2 regions of the Halioglobus sp. D3-4 genome follow, and region 1 is predicted to be linked to the other one. Evidence: predicted binding sites of a transcription regulator. Region 1 holds the regulator's gene; the other holds the start of a gene.
The links. The regulator sigma-54, encoded in region 1, starts transcription at its own class of promoters, with help from an activator protein. The targets are predictions, from matches to a motif close to TGGCACANNNNTTGCNNT.

Region 1 (4,216 bases):
CACGATCAGGTTGTCCGTCATCTTCGGGATTTCGCTATGTCGACGAAGGTAGCGTAAAACCACATCAAGGGTCAGTGCGGCCCGGATAGTGATTGTATCGGTGTTCATCAAGCCGCCGGCGACATCGTCCGGGTAGTGCATAACCCGTTCCAGTCGAGCACGGTCCTGCTGGTCCATCGCGAACAGCACTTCCTGCATGATGTGGCCAGGCAACTGCTGCAGGATGTCGGCGATGTCGTCGTCTTCCAGATGCTCGGTAAGCTGCACCACCTCCGCCGCGTTCATCGCCGCCAGGAATTGAGCCTGTAAGTCGTCGCCGAGTTCACCGAGCACTTCGCCTTCGCGCTCGGCATCCACCATCTGCCAGAGAATATGCCTGAACCGGGGCGGGGATGATTCGATCAGGTGCGCTATGTCGGGGGGAGATAAGCCATTTAGCATGCGCCGGACATCGACGAACGTGCCGCTTTCGAGCGCCGCAGAAAGCCTGTCGAGAGTTCGTTGGGAAACTTCTTGATTCTGCGCCATTTGTATACCCGGGAAAAGCCTCTCAGGACAGGATGTCCGCAGAAAGAATTATCCGGAAAAGCGGGGTCTGCAACAACGTGATTAGTTACGTAACTGCAGTTTACTCGGGTTCGTCGAAACGGTTTTCAAGCAGTGTTTGCAAGGCGGTCAGAGCTTCCTGCTCATCGTTGCCGTCAATCTCGAGCTCCAATATGGTGCCCTTGCCAGCGGCCAGCATCATCACTGACATGATGCTTTTACCGTCAACCCACTTGCCGTCCTTGCCTGTTTTGATGGTACTGGAGAAGGCGGAAGTGCAGGCGACAAACTTGGCTGCCGCACGAGCGTGCAAACCGAGCTTGTTGATAATACGTACCTGAGTTCGAATCACGCGCTGACCTGTCTACTGGAGTTCTCTGTGTCTTATATGCATTGACGGATATTCCGTCTGGTAGTGCTTGTAAAGGCGATTCGCCAAATATACTGAACGATGTTGGCCGCCGGTACAACCCAGGGCAATATTCATGTAACTGCGATTGCCCTCGCGATAGCGAGGAAGCCAAGTATCCAGATAGTGACGGAGATCGCGATAGAGATCAGCGGTCATGGGCTGTTCTTCGAGAAAAGCGCTGACTTCTTCATCCAGGCCGGTCTTGATGCGCAGCTCTTTTACCCAATGGGGGTTGGGCAGCATCCGCACGTCGAACACGAGGTCGGCATCGGCAGGGACACCGCGCTTGAAACCGAAAGATTGAATCAGTATCGACATGGTTCCGGTGCTGGTGCCCAGCAACTGTTGCTTAATTGCATCGCGCAGTTCGTAGACCGTCATCTGGCTGGTATCCAGCACCAGATTGGCGCTTCGCGAGATGGGCTCCAGCAGTTCCTGCTCCCGGTCTATCGCCTCAGCCAATGAAACCGATTCGGTACTGAGGGGGTGACGGCGTCGCGTCTCACCAAAGCGCTGCAACAGCGCCGTTACCTGTGCGTCCAGATACAAAACCTGCACTTCTGCCGAGGATGGCAGTTTCTCCAGGATGTCACGGAAATTCTTTAGATCCTTCCAGGCATTGCGCGCATCAATGCAGACTGCAGTGCCCTGAAATAGCTGAAACTCCTTGTCATTGACCTTTTCCATCAGTGCAGGCAGCAGCGACACGGGCAGGTTATCGATGCAGTAAAACCCCTCGTCCTCCAACTGGTGCAGGGCGGTACTTTTTCCCGAGCCCGAGCGTCCACTAATGACGATTAATCGCACTGAAAACTCTCCTTGTCAGGTTGAATCACTGCACGCGATTTCGTAGAGCGCAAGGTCGTTGCTCGCCGCGCGTAAGCGAGCACAGAAATCTGACTGACTGAGCAGGCCTGCCACTGTCGCGAGGATATCCAGATGCTGTTGCTGGGCTTCCTCCGGCACCAGGAGCACAAACAGCAAGTCTACAGGTAGATCATCCGGAGCGTCGAACGGTATCGGTTCTTCCAGCGTAAGCAGTGCACCCAGTGGTTCAGTGCAGTCACCCACCCGGCAATGCGGGATGGCTATACCCTGGCCGAGACCAGTGCTTCCCAACTTCTCGCGAGAGATAAGGTGATCCAGGACCTGATCATAAGGCAGGGCGGTCTGATCGTCGCAGACGACGGTCGCGATGGTTTCAAATAACCGCTTTTTACTGATCCCCGGTGCGCAGCACACGGTGCGTGCCGGGGTCAGTATTTGACTGAGAGCATTCATTGTCGCGTGTCTAGTGCCCCCGGTGCTTCTGTTTGTGTTTGATCAGCTGGCGGTCCAATTTGTCTGAAAGGGCATCTATCGCTGCGTACATATCCTCTGATTCAGAGTGTGCAAACAAGTCGCCACCGGCGATATGGACAGTGGCCTCCGCACGCTGCACCTTTTTTTCCACCGTAAGAATGACATCGGTAGCGGTTATATGGTCGAAGTGGCGTTGCAATCGCTCGAGCTTGCTTTCGACATAGTCCTTCAGGGGAGTGGTGATTTCCAGGTGGTGACCAGTGATGGTGAGTTGCATAGGTTGCTCCTGTTACAGGTTTGAGACTATTGGTGCCTAATGCCGGCGAGGCCGGTTGCTGATAGTTTGATTCTAGACCAGACGTTTGCGTTCGTTGGATGGTGGTATAAAAAGAGCGTCACGGTATTTGGCTATGGTGCGCCTGGCAATTTCAATGCCCTGTTCTTTCAGAAGCGCTGCAATTTTGTTGTCGCTCAATGGCTTACGCGGGTTTTCGGCGGCCACAAGTTTTTTAATCAGCGCCCTGATGGCGGTGGACGAGCACTCTCCGCCACTGGTGGTCCCTACATGACTTGAGAAGAAATACTTGAGTTCGAAGACACCTCTGGGTGTGTGCATATATTTGTTTGTGGTGGCTCGCGAGATTGTGGATTCATGCATTTCAACGGCCTCGGCAATTTCGTGCAATACCAGTGGTTTCATGGCTTCGGTACCATACTCGAGAAAATTTCGCTGGTGATCGACGATTTTACTGGCAACCTTCATCAGGGTTTCGTTGCGGCTGTGCAGGCTCTTCAGAAACCAGCGCGCCTCCTGCAGGTTATCACGTAAATAGGTGTTGTCGGCGCTGTTATCGGCGCGTTTGATCAAACTGGCGTAGCCGGTATTGATGCGTAATTTTGGTGCGATATCGGGGTTGAGTTCTACCAGCCAGCGACCATTCTTCTTGGTGACAAAGACATCGGGGACAACGTACTCGACCTCCTCGGGTACCGCAGTGTAGCCCGGGTTGGGGTCCAGTGACTGAATCAGCGTCAGTATCTGTTTGAGTTCGTCCTCGCTAATTCGCGCGCGCCTGAGAATCTGGCCGAAATCGCTGCTTGCCAACTGGTTCAGGTAGCGGCTGACAATCAGTTTCGCCTGATCAAGCCAGGGCGTGGTGGGTGGTAACTGGTTTAGCTGTATCAGCAGGCATTCCTGCAGGTCGCGAGCGCAGACCCCGGAGGGCTCAAACTGTTGGAGCCGGTGCAGTACGGCGATGAGCTCGTCAAAATCTATCTCGAGGTCATCGGCCAGGCTCTCGTAAATTTCTTCAGGGCTGCTCAGGAGGCGACCGTTGGCATCCGTAGCGTCAATGATCGAAAGCGCTATAAGGCGGTCTGTATCGGAGAGTCGGGTCAGCCCAAGCTGCCACAGCAGTTGCTCACGGAGTGATTCACTGGCCGAGTTCTGTGCAGAGAAATCATGATCGTTGTTCTCATCACCCTGTGATGCTGGCGCCGATGCTGAAGGCAGCAGATCATCCCACTGCACATCAACAGGCAGATCATCAGACAGGGAGGACTCCCCGTCTACCTCCTTCGAGCTCCAGTCAGGCGCTTCCTCGGTACTGTCATCGTTTTTGTCGTTCTTGCTGCGCGAAGCGTCATCGGTATTGTCCGGTGCGTCATCACCTGAAGTGTAGGGGTCATCCTCAGACATCTCCAGAAGCGGGTTGCTATCCAGTGCCTGCTGGATCTCCTGCTGGAGGTCCAGTGTGGACAGCTGCAACAATCGAATCGCCTGCTGCAGCTGCGGCGTCATCGTAAGTTGTTGACCCAGCTTTAACTGGAGTGACTGCTTCATTTCAAGACTCGGAGCATTGTTTATCTCACGCGGGTATCATCCCGGCCGTTGGGACTTACACAGCCAGTGTAGCCCCCGTGGCCAACGGGTGGCAACCGCTTGGCGTGAAAATT
Region 2 (4,216 bases), 210 kb from region 1:
CATCGAACAACTACGCTATGACCGACAAATTGCACAGTGGCTTGTTTTCTGTGCAGTGGTGATTTTCGCGATGATCCTGCTCGGCGGTGCCACACGCCTCACCAATTCAGGCTTGTCCATTGTGGAATGGAAACCGCTGGTTGGCGCGATACCGCCGCTGTCCGAGCAGGACTGGCAGGAAACGTTTGATAAGTATAAACAGTTTCCCGAGTACCAGAAGATCAATCACGGCATGAGTATGCACGAATTCAAAACCATATTTATGTACGAATACCTGCATCGCCTGCTGGGTCGACTTATCGGTGTGTTGTTCGCAGTACCTATGATTTATTTTGCGGTGCGCCGCCGCTTGCGCCCCGGGCTGGCGCCCGGACTGGTCGCGCTGTTTTTTCTCGGTGGGCTGCAGGGGCTATTGGGCTGGTATATGGTGAAGAGTGGGCTGGTAGACAACCCCCGCGTGAGCCAGTACCGACTGACAGCGCATCTGGGCGTCGCTGTAGCCATTTATGCATATATGCTCTGGCTGGCCTTTGAGCTTCTGTTCGCGCGCGATAGCAAGCCCATTGCCGAACCCAGGCCCCATGCGCGCTGGACGCTGGTGCTGGTAGCGCTTGTCTATCTGATGATACTGTCGGGAGGCATGGTGGCCGGGACCGATGCTGGATTTGCCTACCCCACCTGGCCGCTGATGGGAGATTCGTTTATACCCCGTGGTTTGTACGCGACTTCACCGGCCTGGCTGGCGATGTTCGAAGATATTACGACCATCCAGTTCAATCACCGGATGTTTGCCTATTTTCTATTCGTGGTGCTGAATGTGTCCGCGTTTCTTGTGTACCGTAGAGCGACGGCGGGGCGCGGCAGGTTGGCTGCGATACTGCTGGTTCTAACCCTGGTAATTCAGGTCATTCTGGGTATCAGTACGCTGTTACTGCATGTGCCGGTGGCACTGGGTGTGGCGCATCAGGGGGGGGCGGTATTGCTGTTGACGGCTACGCTGTTCCTGAGTCATGTGCAGTTGCGTCAGTAGGAACTAACCGTTGGGAGGCGCAGAGCGTTTGTGGCGCCTCCCGGCAGAATGGCATTACCAGAATTTGGGCAGGACATCTTCCGCGCGACGGCCAACACTCTCTCGACGATCCTTGCTGGTCAGGTTGAAGCGCACATCAATGCGGCGATCTTTTCCCTTCCGGCGTGTCTCCATGCGACGTTCTTCGCCGTCGTAGGCTTTCTTGTCAGGTGTTACCACGTTGAGAGTGAAGCGATTTGGCTCTGATTCAAATAATGGAACTCTTTCAGCAGACATTGCGGCCTCCTTCGGTATTGCATTTCATGACGGCGGTAGTGTGATAGAAATAAAAGTACGTTGCACTAGCGCATAGGGCAAAAACGGGGAATAAGCACGGTATCTGTGAGCGCCGTCACAAGTTGACGCTGTTGCCTGGTCATGGGGCCGGCGGGAGGTGGCGCTGCGAAGTGCGGAATTACCATTACTCCAGAGAGAGGGCACAAATGCGACTGATGTGACTGTACGGCAGCCCGGATTCATCGTGCCACTGGTTGAATGCGTCCTGGACACGTTGCAGTTTTCGTTTGCTGACAGGGTTCTTGCCTACGTCCACGCCGCTGCGCTTGAGGCAGCGGATAACGTCCGCGGTAATGACAAAGGTGTCTTTGCCCATGTTACGCAGCATGCGCTGCCCGGTCATTCCACCGAGCCTACTGCCCTGATCTTTCATTACCAAAAATAGCCCGACCAGGTCCTGTTCGGGCCAGCGAGCGATGAACTTGCCGAAACTGCCGTATTTTTTGGTGATATCCAGTACGAACAACGCATTGGCCTGAATACTCAAGACTTTCTGGCGATTGCGGATGATTCTCGGGTTGGCGGCGAAGCGATCGATCTGTTCAGGGCTGAGCATCACAATTTTTTCCGGCGGAAAGCCGAAAAAAACATCTTCAAAGTCGTCCCATTTGTGATCTACCACGCGCCAGACAAACCCGGCCTGGAAGACGCAACGGGTCATCTGCGCCAGCCAGCGGTCGTCCTTGCTCCGGGACAGGGCTGTTGAGCTGCGCACGTCGGGCATCAAGGACTTAAGCGCCGTCGCGCCGCCATGACGCTCGCAGGCCCGTTGATGGATCTGGGAGAAGTGCTCCAACTATGTGCCGCTGTGGCTACCGTCGCACAGAGGTTGCGTGCCTGTGGCTTTGCAGCCGCAGAAAAACACCTTGGCGTCCTCCGTCGCATCGTACCGCACCGGGGAGAAGCCGGTATCTTTGTGTGAACCATCGCAGAATGGCTGGCTTTCGCTCAGCCCACAGGCGCACCAGAAATACGCATTGCCGGGTTTTACGAGAACCCCGAAAGGGGTGTCGGCGGCGCGTTTGGGTTGTTTCATAACAAGTCTCCTCCAGACTGGCGGTTGGCGGTATCATCCGCGTTGCAGGGCAGGCCCGCAAGGCGAGATAGTATCAAACGTTAGGTGGCGGCCACCAATCTGTCGATGTCAGTTGTCACGCCAGAATCCCCACTTTCTCCAACTACCGGAGCACACTCGTCGGTGTGGTGTTGGTATCCCAAAGTGATAGCTAGCTTAATTTAGCAATGCAGCGGTAAAAGTCGTCGGCGCGTATGATCTAACTTATTGAATTTAAAAGAGATAGATGTTTCGTTTGCCCGGCACCCTGCCTCTGGCATATTATTTGTTTCAAGTTTGCGTAATGTTCCGCAGTTTTGAGAATAAAAGGTTGCGTATGATTGGTATATATGCATAGGAATCTTGTGTTCTCAGGGTGGACTTGCAAATGCTCTGGCTAAAATAATAAATCGTTTCGGAGTGGGGTTTATGGCAGTTATCTTGGGACGGGTGAAGGCATTGTCGTCGAATGCACTCCGTTTGTTCAGACCAATAGTGGGTGGTGTAGTCACCTGCACTTTTTTACTCAGCCTGAGCGCTGCAGCACGGGCGTTGCCCGCCGCTGACGACTCGCAGGGCAACGCAATCGCCTGGAAGGCTGCCAGCAAGGATGTGCAAGGAGCTGCTGGTACCGAGCAGGAGTGGCGGTTTGACTGGGCCCGTCTGGAGGTGCCACTGCCCGGCACTGTGGCCTTGTTCAGCCTCGGGCTGGTCTGCCTCGTAGTTGGCCGGCGTCGCCGCAGTTGATCAAAGTCCGCTCGGTGGTACCACCCTATTGCAGGCTGGCGAGTCAAATTTTGGTATCCCTGGGAAGCGCATGATGCGCCAGTGTCAGGGTTTGACCTTGTAAGCAAGCAGCATATTTCCTGGAAGCTGCCCGAACATGGAATAGCCTGATTGCACATACAGCCAGCCATCTGCCAATACCTGACCACTGACATCGATTGCGCCACCGTGACCGGTAATGCCGTTGCTGGCAGTGAACGGCAGTGCGGTCTGTGTTTCCCAGACGACCTCGCCAGTGTCAATGTCATAGGCGCGCAGCTTGCCGTCGAGGCCGGCGCTGAATGCAAGCTCTGGCGTGGTGGTCGCAGCGGCGGACAAACCGTAGTAAAACGAACACTTGTACAGTTCCGACAACTCCGGTTTTTTACCGGAGCGCATACTCTCCAGACCTATCAAGGGCCGGTTCTCCTCGGCGATATCGCAACCGCGCTCAACTGGCTGCTGCCAGAGTAGTTCGCCACTGGACACATCCAGCGCATACAGGCCGGGTTGCGGCGTATAGCCCGGCCGGTCCCGCTCGGGATCGGCAACCGGCACTACCAGGTGCTGCCCGGATACTGCCATGCCCCAGTGAATACCACCATTGGTGGTGCCGAGACTGACGCGATTGCGCCACAGTACTTCACCACCGGGAGACTGGGTGTCTGGGTTGAGTGCAAATACCTCGCCCGATTTCTGCCCGGCCAGCAGAATATCCGAGCCTTCGCGGTTGCGGGTGATGATGACAGATGCTCCGAAATCGAAATCGCCGCCGGCGTTTTCCGGGCAATTGGCGCCGCCGTTGAGGCAAGCCGCGTTCCAGACGTCGCCGGTGGTTGCCTGAAAGCGCCACACTGTCTCGCCACTGTCCATATCCAGCGCGATTATCGCATCTGACGTATCCGTGGCGGGGTGGGTGAGGTTTTCCCCCGTACCGATATAGATACGATTGCGCTTGGCATCAATGGCGGGGGTTGTCCACACTGATGCGCCGGAGGGGCCGAGAAGGTCCTGTCCGGCAGCGTTTTGCC

Region 2: a site for sigma-54 is predicted at 2,696-2,713, ahead of AC0L6S_RS12360 (PEP-CTERM sorting domain-containing protein). Genes of this name have one in related genera too.

The regions. Positions count from the first base shown of each region.
Region 1 covers NZ_CM147907.1:2,674,262-2,678,477, reverse strand. Annotated here, with positions in the region: gene mgtE (magnesium transporter) at 1-528, opposite strand, end outside; gene AC0L6S_RS11530 (HPr family phosphocarrier protein) at 629-898, opposite strand; gene rapZ (RNase adapter RapZ) at 911-1,765, opposite strand; gene ptsN (PTS IIA-like nitrogen regulatory protein PtsN) at 1,781-2,239, opposite strand; gene hpf (ribosome hibernation-promoting factor, HPF/YfiA family) at 2,250-2,537, opposite strand; gene AC0L6S_RS11510 (RNA polymerase factor sigma-54) at 2,610-4,103, opposite strand.
Region 2 covers NZ_CM147907.1:2,881,615-2,885,830, reverse strand. Annotated here, with positions in the region: gene AC0L6S_RS12380 (COX15/CtaA family protein) at 1-1,030, shown strand, start outside; gene AC0L6S_RS12375 (hypothetical protein) at 1,085-1,306, opposite strand; gene AC0L6S_RS12370 (DNA-3-methyladenine glycosylase I) at 1,491-2,090, opposite strand; gene AC0L6S_RS12365 (CDGSH iron-sulfur domain-containing protein) at 2,163-2,402, opposite strand; gene AC0L6S_RS12360 (PEP-CTERM sorting domain-containing protein) at 2,850-3,167, shown strand; gene AC0L6S_RS12355 (outer membrane protein assembly factor BamB family protein) at 3,252-4,216, opposite strand, start outside.